Regions from separate parts of the Paenibacillus sp. FW126-R14 genome, predicted to be linked through region 2. Evidence: riboswitches for the same ligand, from Rfam matches in the RefSeq annotation. Region 2 holds a riboswitch; each other region holds the start of a gene.
The links. Region 2 has a riboswitch for ZMP and ZTP ahead of AC3WRW_RS00375 (GNAT family N-acetyltransferase). Riboswitches for the same ligand answer to the same signal wherever they lie in the genome.
Positions count from the first base shown of each region.

Region 1 (5,867 bases), on a different contig from region 2:
GCATCGGCATGAAGGGGATTCGCTTGATGGATATTTTGAAAATAAGCATTGTGATTGGTATTTTCCACATCATTATGCCGTTGATGGGCATGTTCATGGGGCAATATGTCTCGCACTTGCTAGGCAATGTCGCTACAGCGGCCGGCGGATGTTTGCTTATTCTTTTGGGCTCCCATATGGTGTACAGCTCGATTCGCGGGGAGGAAGCGACTTCTTTCGATCATAGATCGCTATGGGGTCTGACGATTTTCGCGCTTAGTGTCAGTATAGATTCGTTCTCTGTTGGGGTGTCTCTAGGGATGTTCGCGACGGATATTTTGCTTACGGTGCTTGTGTTTGGCTTGTTCGGCGCTTTGCTTTCCATAGCCGGATTATTGGTCGGAAGGCGGGTTAACGGTTGGGTTGGCGAGTATGGCGAGGCGTTTGGCGGACTTATTTTGCTCGCGTTTGGGATCAAGTTTTTGCTATGATACAATACAGGTAGAGAAGGCTCTGCCTTTAAAACTTTTAGGAGGAACTCATGTTGCGAATTCTATTTGTCTGTACAGGAAATACGTGCCGCAGTCCATTAGCTGAAGGTTTGCTGCGTATCAGGGTGCATCAAGAAGGACTTGCGGCGGAAGTTCGTTCAGCTGGGGTATCGGCGATGACGGGCGCTCCGATCTCCCTGAACAGTGCATCGCTCCTGCAAGAAGCGGGCTTCACGGAGTCCATTAGCTCGTTGGCGATTCAGGAGTCTGAAGTGAAGTGGGCAGATGTTATTTTGACGATGACGATGGGGCATAAACGCACGGTGATCCAGCGATTCCCGGCTGCAGTCGAGAAAACTTTTACGCTCAAAGAATATGTAGAGGATGACCATCATGTCCTGCAGGCGATTGAGGAAAGGGAAAAGCTTGTGACGGAAGTTCAGCTCAAGCAGGCTCTGTCGCAAACGGTGACGCTCGAAGAAAGAAATCGTATTTATACCCTTGAACATGCCATTCCGGATTACGATATTTCCGACCCGTACGGGGGTTCGCTAGAGGTTTACCGGCAAACGGCGAAGGAAATAGGCGGGAGTTTAGATAAATTAGTTGCAAAGCTTCGACAGAAAGAGGGCCCGCAGACTGGGAAATGATTTGCGGAATACGTCTTTACACCCGGAGCATAATACGATAAAATGTACCTATCAAGCAGGACTCAATGTAACTGGCGACGAGTGGGATCAACCACAGTGGAGCATTGAGCTATACGGCCGGTCGCCTGGGCAAAAGAGCAACGCGCTATTTCTAGCGTGTCCGCTCTTTTTTTCGTTTTCTGGTGGACTTTGGGATATAATAGGATGGTCGAATTCGAACAAGCAAAGGAGCGTTCTACTCATGAAAATTGCGTTAGGTGCGGATCATGCAGGCTATCGTTTGAAAGATGTTATCATTCCTTTTATTGAATCATTAGGTCATCAGGTTATAGATTATGGCTGCAGCTGTGCAGATTCGGTCGATTATCCGGATTATGCGCTGCAAGTTTGCGAGCAAGTGGTTTCCGGCGGAGCCGACAAAGGGATTCTCATCTGCGGAACGGGCATCGGCATGTCCATCGCTGCGAATAAGGTTCCGGGGATCCGTTGTGCCCTGGTGCATGATCTCTTTTCCGCCAAAGCGACACGGGAGCACAATGATACGAATGTCCTTGCTTTAGGTGAGCGTGTCATCGGACCGGGCGTTGCTGAGGAAATTGTAAAAATTTGGCTGGAGACGGAGTTTTCGCAAGGCGTCCGCCATCAAAACCGCATTAACAAAGTGCAAAGCATCGAAGATCGCTTCGCGATTCATCCATAGAGGGCGACCGCGATGACAGATTCCATACTTCACACGATTGCAGAAGGCTTGGAAACAAATCTTCGTGAGTTGGTCAAGGTGGGCAGTCTGCAGCCAGGTCATATTCTGGTTATCGGTACGAGCACAAGTGAAATTCTCGGGCACCGGATCGGCACTTCGGGGACGCTGGATGCGGCCCGGCCGATTTTTGAAACGGCGCAGCGTATAAGCCGCGAGTTCGGGCTGCACTTGGCTTTCCAATGCTGCGAGCATTTGAACCGTGCGCTTGTCATCGAGGAAGAGCTGCTGTTCAAGGCTCCTCAGCTTGAGCCCGTAGCGGTTATTCCGGTGCCCAAAGCTGGCGGTTCGATGGCCTCGTACGCGTACCGCCACTTCGCAAAGCCTGTCGTTGTCGAGACGATTCAGGCGCACGCCGGGATTGATATCGGCAGCACGTTGATCGGGATGCATTTGCGGCGGGTTGCCGTACCTGCAAGGCCCCCCGTGCGAAATATCGGTCATGCCTATGTGACCATGGCGTTTACACGGCCTAAACTGATTGGCGGCATAAGAGCCGTCTACTCGCCGGATGCTGCCGAACAGCTCTACCGGCAAGCCGCGCCGGATGCCGATTGCTAGGCGATATGTTTAGATAAATTATCCTTTAGGAGGAATTCCATATGACAAACTTTCTAAGCAAGCAAGATCCGAAAATCGTAGAAGCAATGAATCTGGAGCTTGGTCGTCAACGCGACAAAATCGAGCTTATCGCCTCGGAAAACATCGTTAGCCAAGCGGTTCTCGAAGCAATGGGCACGGTTCTGACAAACAAATACGCAGAAGGCTACCCGGGCAAAAGATACTACGGCGGCTGCGAATACGTAGACATCGTAGAAGATATCGCCCGCGACCGCGCGAAAGAGCTTTTCGGCGCAGAGCACGCGAACGTTCAACCGCATTCCGGAGCACAAGCGAACATGGCTGTTTACTTGGCAGCTCTTAACCCTGGCGACACAGTGCTTGGTATGAACCTGGCGCATGGCGGTCACTTAACGCACGGCAGCCCGGTGAATGCTTCCGGTATTCTTTACAACTTCGTAGCTTACGGCGTAAGCGAAAAAGATTTCCGCATCGACTATGACGATGTGCGCAAAGCGGCGTTCAAACATAAGCCTCGCATGCTCGTAGCAGGCGCGAGTGCTTACCCGCGCACGATTGATTTCGAAGCGCTGGCTTCCATCGCTAACGATGTAGGCGCTCTGTTCTTCGTCGATATGGCGCATATCGCCGGTCTGGTTGCAGCCGGCTTGCACCCGAACCCGGTGCCGCACGCACATTTCGTAACAACAACGACGCACAAAACGCTTCGCGGTCCACGCGGCGGTATGATTCTTACGCGCAAAGCTTGGGCGGCAGCCATTGATAAAGCTGTATTCCCTGGTTCCCAAGGCGGTCCTTTGATGCATACAATTGCAGCAAAAGCGGTATCCTTCGGCGAAGCTCTTCAACCGGAATTCAAAACATACGGTCAAAACGTCATCGACAATGCGCAAGCTTTGGCGGCTGCTCTGACAGCGGAAGGCATCAACCTTGTTTCCGGCGGTACAGACAACCACTTGATGCTGGTTGACCTGCGCAACCTGAACATCACAGGTAAAGATGCTGAGCACGTACTTGACGAGATCGGTATCACAGCGAACAAAAATGCGATTCCTTTCGATCCGACAAGCCCGTTCATCACTAGCGGTATCCGTCTAGGTACACCGGCTGTAACGTCCCGCGGCATGGGCATTGAAGCTATGCAAACGATCGCGAAAGTGATCGCACTGACGTTGAAAAGCCCGAAAGACGAAGCTGTGCTGGAGAAAGCTCGCGGCATGGTGAAAGATTTGACGGCGCAATATCCGTTGTACCCAGGTTTGACTTACTAATAAATACGAAGGGGCTGCCTCAGAGGGTCGTTAATGACCTTTTGAAGCAGCCCTTTTTTTATATTTTTGAGGCCGTCAGATGGGCAATTTTCGCATTAGCGTACCTCGTCTACACCGCCGCATGCTGCACTTTTTGCGACTCTTCCTTCAGACTTGGCAGGATGGAGGCCAGCATGCCGATGCCGAGGACGCCGGTCGCTAGAATGTACACGGCCATAGCGCCCGACGGCAGGAAGCCGCCGATGATCATGTTAAGGCCGCTGAGCATGATGGCGACCCGATTGGTCATGCTGCTCAGCGCCATATAGGAGCTGCGGGCATCATCCGGGACGAGCTGCACGAGGAGCGATTGCTTTAACGGCACATAGGTCAGCTCGCCGATTGTGGCAACGAGCATGAGCAGCAGCAGCAGGGCCGGCTGGTTGCCGAAAACCAAATACGTGTACCCAGCCACATTCAGGAACATGGCGAACAGCATGAAGCGATTGTCGGAGTTCCCTTTGAGCAGTCGGCCGACAAAAAGGGAAAGCAGGACAACGGCAATCGTATTCTCGGTACGCAGTACCCCCACCAGCGGCAGGCCGTCGATCGTCGCCGATAGACCGGGCAGCCATGGGGTTTGATGAATGTCTTGAGCGAGCCGGATGCCGATGTACCCGCTTAAATTCATCTCTACGGACACGACCAGCACACTGGAGAGCAGATAGATCAAGAATCTACGATCCTGAAGCACTATTTTATAGCGTTCGATCATGGTAATGCGTTTAGTTAAGGCTGGGGCCTGATTTTCACCCGTGTTTCCGTTTGCTGCGGGCATTGTTTCTTTCATGAATAAGGCGGTCACCAGAAGTGCGATGAGCGACATCCCGCCAGCAGCCAATAATAGCTCAAACAGATAGTCGCTGAAGAAATACCCGCCAATCATAGCGGCTACGGATATAGCGAGATTGTTGCTCCAATAGTTGATCCGGTAGATGGCTTTGCGCGTATCCGGTCCCGAGACATCAATCAGCATGGCCTCAACGGCCGGTTTGCTTAGTCCCCAGGAAGCGCTGCTGATTATTGTCATGACGAGCGTAAGCTCGGCCGAATGCCAGACAGGAGAATTGGCGAAGGTCATGATCGCGTAAGACAGCATGGCGACCCCTTCCCCGAACAGCATCAATTTTTTGCGTCCGACCCGGTCGGCGTAGTGCCCGCCAATGGTAGCGGTGACGAGAGCTACAATGATGGAAATCGTAGTGGCTGTGCCGGCCATCGTCGTACCGAGCGTACGGGCAAAATAAATCGACATGAACGGAATAACCATATTGCTGAGTATGTTGGTTAGAAAGCTAAGAGCAATGCGCAGTCGCACATTGGGATGGAATTGAAAGAATGTCATGCTGCATCACCTGTTTCATAGAGTCGTAAAGTCTTGGTGCTACCCATCATAACAAATGACCCTAGGTTAAAAAGTGTATAGAGCTTTGAAAAACTTTCACCTTTTATTCCCTCCAAAGGCTGTTGACGAATCGGTGAGGTGCCCCTATACTCTTGGTAATTCGTGTAAATGGAGGGGATTTTCATGCAGCTGGCTTTACAATATGCGCAGTTAAAAACATCAATAACGCGTGTTTTACAGATCCCCCACACGTATATGGACGTGCCCGTCTCGGTTGAAGAAATTGCCGGCTACCTTTACTGTACGGAACGAAACGTGAAAATTCTGATTCGCAAGATGAGCGAAATGGGCTGGATTGTTTGGACACCAGGGCGCGGCCGCGGGCACCGCTCGGCCATTCGGTTTCTGGTTGCCGCTGAAGATCTGCTGCTGGCGGAAGCGAAAGTGCTTGTCGAGCAGGGAAACTTGAACAGCGCGATGAGCTTATTTCATATGGAGGGTCTTGATGGGGGCGTCATTGACCGGTTCCTGGCTTGGCTGGGCAGTTACTTCGGCTACCGGGGCAACTGTGAGTCCGGTAACCCCGAGACGCTGAGGCTGCCCATGCAGTTCAGGGTATTGACGCTCGATCCCGTCGATATACTCTTCTCACGAGATCTCCACTTCGTGAAGCAGGCCTTCGACACGCTCCTCTATTACAATCCGCTCTGCGGCTGTCTGGAGCCGGGCCTCGCTCATGAGTGGGCTTGCAAC
Region 1 covers NZ_JBYTBS010000010.1:139,059-144,925, reverse strand. Annotated here, with positions in the region: gene AC3WRW_RS09990 (manganese efflux pump MntP) at 1-470, shown strand, start outside; gene AC3WRW_RS09985 (low molecular weight protein arginine phosphatase) at 521-1,120, shown strand; ZMP/ZTP riboswitch at 1,178-1,258, shown strand; gene rpiB (ribose 5-phosphate isomerase B) at 1,362-1,820, shown strand; gene AC3WRW_RS09975 (TIGR01440 family protein) at 1,833-2,438, shown strand; gene glyA (serine hydroxymethyltransferase) at 2,480-3,730, shown strand; gene AC3WRW_RS09965 (MFS transporter) at 3,840-5,114, opposite strand; gene AC3WRW_RS09960 (ABC transporter substrate-binding protein) at 5,298-5,867, shown strand, end outside.
Region 1: linked by a shared signal. The riboswitch ahead of rpiB (ribose 5-phosphate isomerase B) and the one ahead of AC3WRW_RS00375 (GNAT family N-acetyltransferase) in region 2 are both predicted to bind ZMP and ZTP.

Region 2 (5,867 bases):
TGCTGCCGCCTTTTGTAATGTATGTCCCCATAGACTCCATAAGTGTAACTTGTGCATAGGTCGGTGATTGTTTCGGCAGCTTGCTAACGATAGCCTGAACCCTGTTGTCCAATTCATCTAGCGTTGCCCCAGCTTCCTCTCCTTTGCCAATCAGTTGTCCGAACAAACGGCCTGCTTTTTGAAGCTCCTCATAATTAGTAATTTTCAGGAGAGCAAACGGAATGTTACTGGATGCGAAAGGCTCTCTTAACGCGGGATTAGCGAACCATTGTCCAATGACAATATCAGGCTTTAAACTTTGAATTAACTCCAGGCTTGCACTATCGACCTGCCCTACATTCTTAGCCGTCTTAGCCGCTTCTGGAACAGGGGTTCCAGGGGAAGTTGCATATCCGACAACGCTTCCACCAAGCTGGTAGAACAAATTGAGCGCCTCAGAGGCTAGGAACACGATTCGTTCTGGTTTTTTAGCCGATACGACTTTCTGTCCCTCAGCATCCGTGAACGTCAGATACGGTTGCGCATCGGAAGATGGCGTTGTGGCTTGGCCTGTCTCCTTAGTCATATTCTCCATGGAGCTATGGTCTATCTTGGAACCGCAGCCTGCCAGTGTCCATGCCACAAAAACACTTAAAATCGTTAATGCGAATCTGTTCAACCTTGCATATTTCTTCATACTCATTACGCACCTCCATAAATTTCGGGATACACGAGATCTTGTGGATTTAGTCCTAATTTCTGAATCCATGATCCATTTCTGCAAGCAGCGATTTGGTTTCTTCTGATTTACCAATAATAATGAATGAGTTCCTTCTCCACATGACCAGATAGAGCTATAGTTGTTACGATCATGTGAAAATTACCTTTTTTTTCATGTCCATCCAAGACAAGGATTTGGGGACATCGAGTGTCCATCAAAATTAATGGTTAACTAGAAAACAACCATCGACGACCTCAGGAAGGTCATTGATGGTTGTTGGCGATAACTTGTTTTTCTGTACGAAATGATCATATATTTAACGTTCCAGAAGAGAATTCATGATATTAACAATCTTTTGTTTACTTACAGGCTCAGCATGTCCTACTACACAAGTATCAAAATCAAATCCCTCAATCGCTGTAATTAGAGAACGCAATTTGTCTTTATCTAAGTAGCAATTATTATTCCCACTTAGCTATTTCTGCTAATTTATCATTCGTTTTTTGGTGTGCTATTGTTACCCCTTCCACTGCATGCATCCCAAAAGTATGATCCCAGTGCCAATGCGTAATCGCAATTATTTCCGGCTTTCTGAAGCCTTCGTTACGTACAGCTTCATTAAACAATTCAACATGATTTTTAGAATTGCCTGAGTCCACCATTAAAGAATACTTTTGCCCATGTATATATCCAAGAACCGGCCTATCGGACTCTTTACTAAACATAGTATAAAAAACACGATCTGTTATCCGTCTCAATTCCATCAAATAAATCCTCCTTCACGTTTTGCCCCCGCACAATTAAGAGGTAGTACAAAGGTAATAACCTTTTGCCCCCGTCCGTCCGTAGATTTGGTATCCCAACCTTTCAATTGGGTGGGGCAGGGCAATTTAAGCTATCACATTCCTATTCTCTGGACAAAGTAACGTTCCCTCAACCTCAATTTTTCGCCGTTACCTGTGGTAGGGTTCACCGCTCATAATCTCAAAAGCTCAACGAGATACGATCTAACCCCACGTGTTTTACCCTCATTAGCGTTATTTCACATCTGCATTTCCTGCGATACGCCGTTCGTACAAGTGCGCACTCCAGCCTTGACCTTCATAGCGTCCACAAAACGCAAAACCTTGACGGGCATAATACCCATTAAGCGCCGCATTATCAGCCATACAATCCAGACGCAGCCAAGCTTTGCCTTGGTCTTTGACATAGCCATCAGCCCAATTGAGCAGCCGCGTGCCGATTCCCATGCCTAGACAATCCCGGGAAACAGCCAGCCGATGTACATAGCCGGCATTTTCGTGGAACTGATCTCCCCAGATCTCTTCATACTCCCACTGAACGGAAAAACAGCCGACGGGCACACCATGCATATCCGCCACAAATACCTCATGCCGGTCGATCACATCGGACACGTACGCATGCGTAAACCGCTCCTCGCGCCACTGGACAAAGCCCTGCGTCCGCTGAATCCACTGTGCCGCACCGGCCAAAAGTCCACGTACCGCTTCCGCATCCTCCAGTCCCGCTCTTCGAATGTCCAGCTTGTTATGCCAGCGGTACTCCAACCGCGAAGCCGTTTCCATCGCCAACGATTCGCCGCACAACCTTGCAACGGCATGCAGCGCCGCATCGAACCCTGTAGTGACACCGCCTGACAGGATAATTTTGCCGTTATCGACATACCGAGCATTCTCCACAATTGTTGCACCTGGTGAAACCATGCCTCGTAAAAGGTCGTACGCCATCCGATTCGTTGTCACCCGAAGCCCCTCCAGCACCCCGGCTTTCGCCAGCAGCAGGGCTCCGGTACATACCGAAAGCACAATCTCGGCGTTGCCCGCCGACTCGCGAACCCAAGCGATCAAGTGCGAGTTGGTTATTTCTGTCCGAGACCCCAAACCTCCGGGGACGATGAGGATGTCTATCGTTGGACAAGTATCGAAGCTGTATTGGGGAGTAATCGTGATGCCGCTAACGGTTGTCAAAGGGGTGTTCTTTTCGGCTACCGTAAAGACCTGAAAATTCCCACCCAAGTATCCAGCCACCCCAAACACATCATGAGGACCGGCAAAATCCAACATATCTACCTTATCGTACAACACAACGCCAACCTGCTTTACCCATTCCATCGACATCATCTCCTTAGAAATAAAAAGAGCCTTCGACCCAACGGATCAAACGCTCTGCCCAGGCGATCGGCTGTATGAAATATGCGCTCCCCCGTAGTCCTCTACGTTTCGCCAGTTACGCATACCAGAAATTTACTTTATTATACATAGAAAATTTAGAAGCGTCTAGATGAAACCCCAGGTCGAAACCAATCTCTCGCTTCTGAATTAATAACCAAACAAGTGCGTAATCATGTATGGGCTTCCAAACACACCATCACATGATATAATGTTCCTTAACTGATGAATTAGGAGAATATAGGTGTGAACTAATGGAAATAAAGACGGAACAGCTGGCCAAATCCAAAAAACCGCTTTACCTTACCGTATACGATGAACTTTTCAAACAAATCATGAATGGCGTGTTCCCCCCCGACAGCCAATTGCCTACGGAACCTGAACTAGCCAAAATGTTCGATGTAAGCAGAATGACGTTAAGACAAGCTCTGGCTCTATTGCAGGATGACGGGCTGGTGAAGAGCATTCATGGTAAAGGCAACTTTGTTACCCGATCTCGAATCACCGAGACAAAGGTGGGCCTGGAGAAAATCGGGAATCCGATTTATAAGTGCCATACAGAGGACATTGATCATGTAGAAATAAAGTTCAGACTGGACCTGGAGAGTGACTACACCAAAGAGGTCCTGAACAGGAAAGCCACCGCGGTGGTAGCCATTGAACGTTGGTACAAAAGCAAAGATCAGGTAGTGGCCTTCGGATTTACCTTTATGGCCATTGAGGCCGTAACAGAACTCAACTTGGACCTTCAGAATGAAGCGCAACTGCTGGACATGCTGGAGAATAAGATCTATGAGTTGGCTAACTCTGCAACGGTGGAGGTCAAGCATTCCACGGTGCTGAATACCTCATCTCAAATATTTGAACTTGATAGCGGCGAAGGGTGTGACTTGCTGCTGGAAAGTCTATATGTAAATGAACAGCACCCTATTGTATACAATAAATACTACATTCCTAAAGAATTTAGCCAGATTAGGATCAACGCTTCGAAATAGACATAGCTAGGGCGTTATAATTGCAGGGCAGCGGGATCTCCATAACGGAGAGTCGGCTGCCTATTTTGCATCCCGCAAAAAAGAGTTGATAATGGATTACGATGTATGGTATTTTATCTATGTACCAATTAGACAAGTCGTTATACAACTATACAAATTCATAAAGAAGGGTGAGATGTACATTGAATACATCCAATAAAGAAACGCCGCATATTAAACCCGGAGGAGCAGAGATTGCTGAGACGATTCTATTGCCAGGCGATCCTTTAAGAGCGAAGTTTATTGCAGAGACCTATCTGAATAATGTTGTCCAGTTCAATGAAGTCCGCGGCATGCTGGGCTACACGGGAACTTTCAAGGGCAGAAAAATATCCGTGATGGGAACCGGAATGGGCACTCCAAGCATGAGTCTGTATTCATGGGAGCTGATTCATGTATTCGGTGTTAAAAATCTTATTCGGATCGGTTCCGCAGGAGCGATGCAAGATCATTTGAACCTGTATGATATTGTTTTTGCAATGGGTTCTGCAACCGATTCCAATTATGGATATCAATACAATCTCCCAGGTCACTATTCGATTACGGCATCGTTCGAGCTGTTGGAAAAAGCCAAGAAAATAGCGGATGCGCAAGGGCAAAAGGTTCATGTAGGCAATGTGCTCTCCAGCGATATCTTCTATAATGCAGATCCAACGGCACTGAAGAGATGGAGTGAAATGGGCATTCTTTGCGCCGAGATGGAATCCGCAGGACTGTATATGAACGCAGCCCATGCAGGCGTTAATGCACTATGTATCTTGACGATCAGCGATCATATTTTCAGACATGAATCCACGTCCCCTGAAGAGAGACAGACGTCTTTCACCAAAATGATGGAAATTGCCTTGGAACTTGCTTAACCATTTCGTTTAACGAAAGGAAAATGGCTAATGGCTACACGAACTGAACAAACACTGCAAATTGCCCCATCCTTTCAGGCCAAAAAGGCTGTGCCTGTAATTTTGCTCTTTTTCATTTTTGCCTTGATTATCGATAACTCCTTTAAGCTGGTTTCGGTAGCTATTGCCGATGATTTGGGAATATCGGCAGCCGCGGTTAGCTGGCAGGCCTCCCTTGCTGGGCTTGTGATTGGCATTGGCGCCGTGATCTATGCCTCTCTGGCCGACTCTTTCAGTATTAGAAAACTGCTGAGTGCAGGTATTATTTTAATCTGTATAGGTTCTATTATAGGTTTTATTTTTCAGCACTCTTTCTTGCTTGTTATTATTGCGCGTATGATCCAGACGGCAGGCTTGGCCTCCGCTGAGACTTTATATGTGATCTATGTCACGAAGCATCTGCCCAAAGAGGAGCAGAAAAAGTTTTTGGGATTCAGCACTAGCAGCTATTCGCTCTCCCTTGTTATCGGCTCCGTTACGGGAGGATACGTATCCACCTACTTAAATTGGTCAATGTTATTTTTAATTCCGCTGCTGTCCTTAATCCTGCTTCCCTTCATTCTTAAATATTTGCCAAAGGAACAATCCCGAAAGAGCCATGTCGATTTCATCGGTCTGCTTTTGATTTCGGCCATCGCTACCTCAGTCATGCTGTATTTAACGAATTTCAATTGGCTCTTTATTGTGATTTTCGCAGCTGCGGCGGGGCTATTTCTTGGCTACATCAGTAAGAGCACGAAGTCGTTCATTGGGATTTCCTTTTTCCAAAATAAACGGTTCGCCGCCATTCTGGCCATCGCCTTTGTGATTTATTCCGTTCAGCTGGGCTATATCTTTATTTTCCCCTTCCTGCTTCAGAAGATGTATGGTCTTCAGCTCGACAAGATCTCATTGCTGCTGATTCCAGGTTATCTAACAGCGGTGCTGGTTGGGGCGCTATCAGGAAAAATTGCCAAAGTATTGACCAATAAGCAAGCGGTTTCCGTTGCTATGGTTATTATCGCATGCAGCCTTGCTTTGCCCGGACTTATTGGTAGCTCAATTA
Region 2 covers NZ_JBYTBS010000001.1:99,081-104,947, reverse strand. Annotated here, with positions in the region: gene AC3WRW_RS00385 (ABC transporter substrate-binding protein) at 1-682, opposite strand, end outside; gene AC3WRW_RS00380 (MBL fold metallo-hydrolase) at 1,162-1,464, opposite strand; gene AC3WRW_RS00375 (GNAT family N-acetyltransferase) at 1,738-2,832, opposite strand; ZMP/ZTP riboswitch at 2,882-2,961, opposite strand; gene AC3WRW_RS00370 (GntR family transcriptional regulator) at 3,144-3,884, shown strand; gene deoD (purine-nucleoside phosphorylase) at 4,067-4,783, shown strand; gene AC3WRW_RS00360 (MFS transporter) at 4,814-5,867, shown strand, end outside.

Region 3 (5,867 bases), on a different contig from region 2:
TGGCGGACCATGATTTCTTTGGCTTTCATGACCGTTCCCCTCCAATATGAATTGCCTTTGGATTTAACTAGATGTATAATGCAACTATATATTTGTATTATACAACTATACACCGTGAAGTTCAATTCCCCATCCATAAAGACTAAGAACTAAGATGAGGTAACTTATGACAATTCATCCTGCCGAAACGATTGAACTCGAACTAACCATACTTATGCGTCGATTCTTGGCTGCCACAACGAATAAAAAAATCGGTAATCTGGATCGTTCCGCTTATCTTCTGCTCCATCAAATCTCCTCTCATGGATCTGCTGGTGTGAAAGCTTTGGCTGAAGAGTTTCAACTGGATATGTCGACGATCAGCCGTCAAACCGCCGCATTAGAGCAGAAAGGTTACGTCTATCGGATTCCGGATCCTCAAGATGGACGCGCTTACTCTTTGCAAATTACCGAATTCGGCGCCAAGGAACTCGCTTCTAACAAGCAAGTCCGATTCGAACTTGTTATGGAGCTGCTCCAGGAATGGTCTTTGGATGACCAACAAAAATTTGGAGAGCTCCTTAGCAAATTTAATCGGACTTTTTAAAGATCGATTACTCAGTTTCACCTGTGAGATTAGAAGGACTGTTCCAAGCTTCGGCAAGCAGTTCATTATTGATGCCTACACCGGCCAGAGCCCCCATAGATGCAGCGGCAATCGCCTGATACATTTGTGTTGCCGCATCTCCCGCACTATAAATGCCAGGTACATTTGTTTTACCAAACGCATCTACGACAATCATGCCTGTTTCTGTCACTTGGCAGCCTAATTCCCTCGGCAAATCCGATCCGGGAACCAGATTTGGGGCAAAGAAAATGCCCGTACAGTTTAATTGGGTGCCATCCTTCAGATGGATATGCTGCACCATACCATCCTTTGAATGGATTTGCTCAATAGGAGCATCAAATACGGGTACATTGTGAAGCTTCAACTCTTCGCGTTCTTCTTCCGTCAATTCATCTGGTCCGTTCGTGCAGATAACGTAGTGACTTGTCCAGCCTGCCAGCATTTTGGCCGAGTGTAGCGCTCTAGCCCCTTTCCCAATAAGAACAAGCTGTTGGTCTCTCAATTCCCAACCGTCGCAATAGGGGCAAACAAAAGCACTTTTGCCATATACCTCTTGCAAGCCGTTGATTTCCAACGGTACATCCTTCATCCCTACAGCAAAAAGCAGCTTTTTGGCCCTGAAAGATGAGCCTTGTCCTGTCGTAATCTGAAAATTACCTTCCTCGCCCGAAATCGAATGAGCTGTCTCCTCTACAAAATGAACGGACGGATAAGCTTGAATCTGTTCCTTCGCAATTCGCCGAAACTCCCCCGGAGGAATGCCGTCGCGCGTCAGAAACCCGTGAGTCTCACGAGTAACCCGATTGCGCGGACGTCCTTCGTCGATCACGACTACACGTTTTCTCGCCCTGCCTAACACAAGCGCCGCATTCAATCCTGCTGGCCCTCCGCCAATAATGGCTGCGTCAAAAGATAATGCCATTTTCATCACCCTCCTGTATAAAAACTATTAAAGACCCTTAATGTCTATAATAACACTTGAAGGTTTAAAGATCAAGATAACATCGACCTAGAGTGGCCGTCTCCTAAAGCAACTGAATCTCCTTATGAGACAGCCTCTCATAACTGAATTTAAACTATCTATCAGAAGCATCCACTGTATGTTTAAGCAATGTTGCAATGGTTACAGGTCCAACTCCCGCTGGTACAGGTGTGATTGCACTAGCACTCAGCAAGCAGCTTTGGTAATCTACGTCTCCCACATTCCCTGCATTGTACCCAGCGTCCAACACAATAGCACCCTGCTTGATCCAACTGCCTTTGACGAAATTTGGTTTCCCCACAGCTGCAACCACTATATCACCTAAACGTACAATCTCTTCTAGATTAGCCGTTCTAGAATGACATGTTGTAACCGTCGCGTTACTGTTCAGCAGCATGGCTGACACTGGCTTGCCGAGAATGGGACTCCGTCCAATCACGACGGCATGTTTACCTGCAACTTCGAGGTCGTAAAACGCCAAGATTGCCATAATTGCCGCGGGTGTGCAGGATGGAAATCGAGCTATGCCGAATGCATTTTGCGCATAACCCAGCGTGGTAACACCATCTACGTCTTTCTCGATTCGAATGGTATCAAATGCTGCCCGCTCGTCAATATGCGGGGGGACTGGATGTTGGAGCAGAATGCCGTGTACATTCGGATCCGCGTTAAGCTTGTTGATTTCTTCGATTAATTCACTCGTAGTCGTATTCTCAGGTAAATCTACACGGATGGAGCGCATACCTAGCTTTCGGCATGCATTGCCTTTCATCCTGACATAAGTGGCTGAGGAAGGATTATTTCCAACCAAAACTGTAGCTAGGCAGGGAACAATCCCTCGTTCGGATAGAGCTCTTATTCGCTCCGCAAGATCCTCTTTCATCTTCTCCGCGACTCGATTACCGTCTAGAATTAACTTCTCTGTCATATAGATCAGCCCCCTTTAAACATAAAGAGGCAGGGATAATCATCCCTACCTCTGCCCAGGCGTACGGCTCTATACATATGTGCTCCCTCGTGGTACTCCACGTTTACGCCAGTCGCACATACAAGTCATTTTCATTAATTATATTCTCAAAATTACAAAACAGGCAAGCCTTACTTTTCCAAGACCGCTGTTTTCTCCGAAACAGAAAACTTATACCAGAACAGCATCCCCGCAGAAACCAATCCGATTATCAGCAGTAAACTGTATACGTGCCGGTAGGCTTGAAGAAGACTCGATCTCTTCTGTACTTCAAGCAAAATGCCACACACCGCTACTGAGATCGATCCACCGCAAAACTGAATGAGCTGCATAAGTCCCATTCCTGAACCAATGAGCTCTTTAGGCAAAATACGCGACGTCTCATTATTCAAAGACGATATCGTTGCAGAAAATGCAGGTGAAAAACAAATATATCCAAGGAGAATCACCATTGGCGAAAAACCAAGCACTGTACAGAAACCTAGCATGACAATGGACAATACCGTATGGCCAATGAGCAGAAAGCGCAAGTTGCCGTACAGATCAATCCATCGCCCTACATAGCGCGTCAAGAAAGCGGACAGCACCGCCCCCGGTGCGATCGTTAAGCCGATCTTCATAGCCGAGTAGTGGTACAAGTTGGCCAGAGCCAGCGGCATCAGGAACAAGTTGCCCAAGTTCAAAACCAAAATGCAAAACCCAATCACAACGAGCAGCCGAAAATCGTTTCTTTTTAGCAAAACAGGGTTGATAAACGATTGTTTTCCCCGTCTCATATGCCAAAAATGCGCCAAAAATGAAAGGCAGCTGACCGCAAGCCAAATTAGCGACATTTGCGTCACGGCTAACAGCAAGGTGGCCGCATTGACTACCGTTAGCAGCGCCCCGAGAATATCTAACTGGAAAGGCAATCCAGGTTCTTTGGGAAGCAATCGAAGCAGAATCGGAAGGATCACGAGGACAAGCACCGTTATGGCGAATAGCCCATTCCAGCCCCAATATTCTGAAATTAGCCCGCCAACAATCGGACCTAATCCGAAAGCCATCGCGCTCCCTGCCGATATCATGGCGATCGCGGAGCCGCGCCTTTCTAGCGGAACATAGCGGCTGGCTAGCACCAATCCTAACCCTGCCATTACGCCAGCACCCGCAGATTGGAGTATACGCGCCATCAGAAGGACATGGAAATCGCGTGCAAAAATGCCAAGGACAGACGACAAGCCTAGCACAAGCAGCCCTACTGTCAATAATCGTCGTATAGGCACCGTATCGGTGAGCCGGCTGTATATCACAGTGGATAACGCATAACCGATGGAATAGCTTGAAATCACCCAAGAGCCGAGATCTGCGGAAATCTGGAGATCTTGGATAATGCTTGGGATGGAGACATTAAACATCGTTGTATTCATGACAACGATAAATAAGCCGATCGTCCAGACCGGCAGCACAACTTTGTCGTTCATTGCTTCACGTCCTGTCTGAATCCTACATGTAGTTCTCGTATACAGCATTTCAAAAAATGTAACGCTTTATTACTTTTCCGTACCTTGTAAGCCTACATGCATAACGGTTCGATTTCCACCCCATGTCGAGATAAAATCGACCTGATATCGGCACGAGCGGCTCTCATAATTGCTATGACCCAATTTATCTTGCGCCGTACCGTTGCCAGGACTATGTATATTCTCCAGATAATCGACCTTCCCGTCCGAATCGGCATAATCGCTACCAAAGTCCCGCCATTCATCATGGGCGGTTTGCAACTCCTGAGCCGAATAAGAGCCGCTGATCTCCAAATAACCGGTTGATCCGGCATTAGCTTTCGTACTGTTCCAAATGGCCTGGGTTAATGCACTGCTGCCAGTAATGGCATAGGACTCTTCCGCGGCTGTGATGGCACCGTCGATTTTAGCTTTCTTTTTCGCAGCTTCTTTCTCTTCGTTAATTTTGATCATATGCTCGCCGGTTAAGAGGGCAAGAATGTTCTGAATGCTTTCCTTCGCTGCTCTAAGCTTTTGATTAAGCAGTGTTTTCTTCTCTTGTTCGAGGTCAGGGTTATTTTCTTTTTCCCAAATGGCCGCGTGTCTATTCTTGTCCGCTTGGATCAGATCTGCTGCTAGCGATTTGTTCACGGCAATAATGCGATTCAAATCGAACACACCTTCGGTTTGCACCTTAGAGATATCCGCAGCCAGCTCCTCATTGGATGAATCATAAGTTCCTTCATCGTAATTTTTGTAAGGTGCAACTTTTTTCGCTGTAACGAATTTGAAAATACCCCGAATATTCCCCGTGCTTTGATCGCTGTTAAAACCATGCTTGTCAAATTGGGCTCCCGTGCAAGTCTCACTAAGCGTTTTCCATTCTGAATGGCTTAATTCCTTCGGAATGTTCTCAAACTGTTCAGTTGTCGTACACCAGGCATAAAAACTTTTGACATCGGAAGTATCCAGATCACTCCAATTTTCCGCGATTGCTTCCATTAACTTAGATTGCTGAGGCTTTCTGCTGGGCCAAGGCATAGCCTGAATCACCTGCGACCCGACAAATAGCTGCTGCACAGCCTTATTTCCGATCGTACGCTGCATTTGGATGACCGAGTTGTACGGACTTTGCCCTGCTTGGGTCTGCACATTCGCACTTCTCTTCGCGCCATCTAGGGAAGGTTGTTTAAAAGCGTGATTGCTAGAACGTGTATACAATTGGTTTCCCCCACATCCGACTTTCTACTTATGAAAATATCGTATCACATCTTCCACTTTGTGGATATATAAACAGCCGTAATGGGCTGGAGAATGGAAAAAAGCCAGATCCGGAAAGCAGCAAGTGGCTGCTCCGAATTGGCTTTACTGCGGATTAAAACGGTTTATAACCAGCCGCTTGATAAATCATCTCGGTAAACTTGACGACCTTCAAGGCAAAAGTACCCGGCACCACCACCTCGTGACGTCCAAGAATGGCATCGATAAAGCTTTTATCTTGATTCGTTTGCGGTTTGGGCAGCTCAGGTACGACGGGCTTTTGACCGAAGCGTTGAATGGTAATTTTACCGTTGTCATAAAAAATACCGCCGTCTTCGCCGCAAAATACATAGGTCTCATGCCAACGTGGCGCAAATCCGATAATGTTCAATCCGCCTACAGCGCCTTCCTCAAACCGGATTGAAGTGAAGGAATCGATTTCCACCGGCGCTCCTTGCAGATGCAAGCTTGGCTTCACCTCCGAAGGCGTTAGCCCCGTCGTCCACAGCATCACGTCAATGATGTGACTGCCGGAATCCATCAGCATACCGCCGCCTGACAGCTCTGGAA
Region 3 covers NZ_JBYTBS010000022.1:71,222-77,088, forward strand. Annotated here, with positions in the region: gene AC3WRW_RS15895 (CBS domain-containing protein) at 1-29, opposite strand, end outside; gene AC3WRW_RS15900 (MarR family winged helix-turn-helix transcriptional regulator) at 167-586, shown strand; gene AC3WRW_RS15905 (NAD(P)/FAD-dependent oxidoreductase) at 594-1,529, opposite strand; gene AC3WRW_RS15910 (bifunctional 5,10-methylenetetrahydrofolate dehydrogenase/5,10-methenyltetrahydrofolate cyclohydrolase) at 1,684-2,517, opposite strand; ZMP/ZTP riboswitch at 2,564-2,643, opposite strand; gene AC3WRW_RS15915 (MFS transporter) at 2,688-4,019, opposite strand; gene AC3WRW_RS15920 (hypothetical protein) at 4,089-5,258, opposite strand; gene AC3WRW_RS15925 (Gfo/Idh/MocA family protein) at 5,413-5,867, opposite strand, start outside.
Region 3: linked by a shared signal. The riboswitch ahead of AC3WRW_RS15910 (bifunctional 5,10-methylenetetrahydrofolate dehydrogenase/5,10-methenyltetrahydrofolate cyclohydrolase) and the one ahead of AC3WRW_RS00375 (GNAT family N-acetyltransferase) in region 2 are both predicted to bind ZMP and ZTP.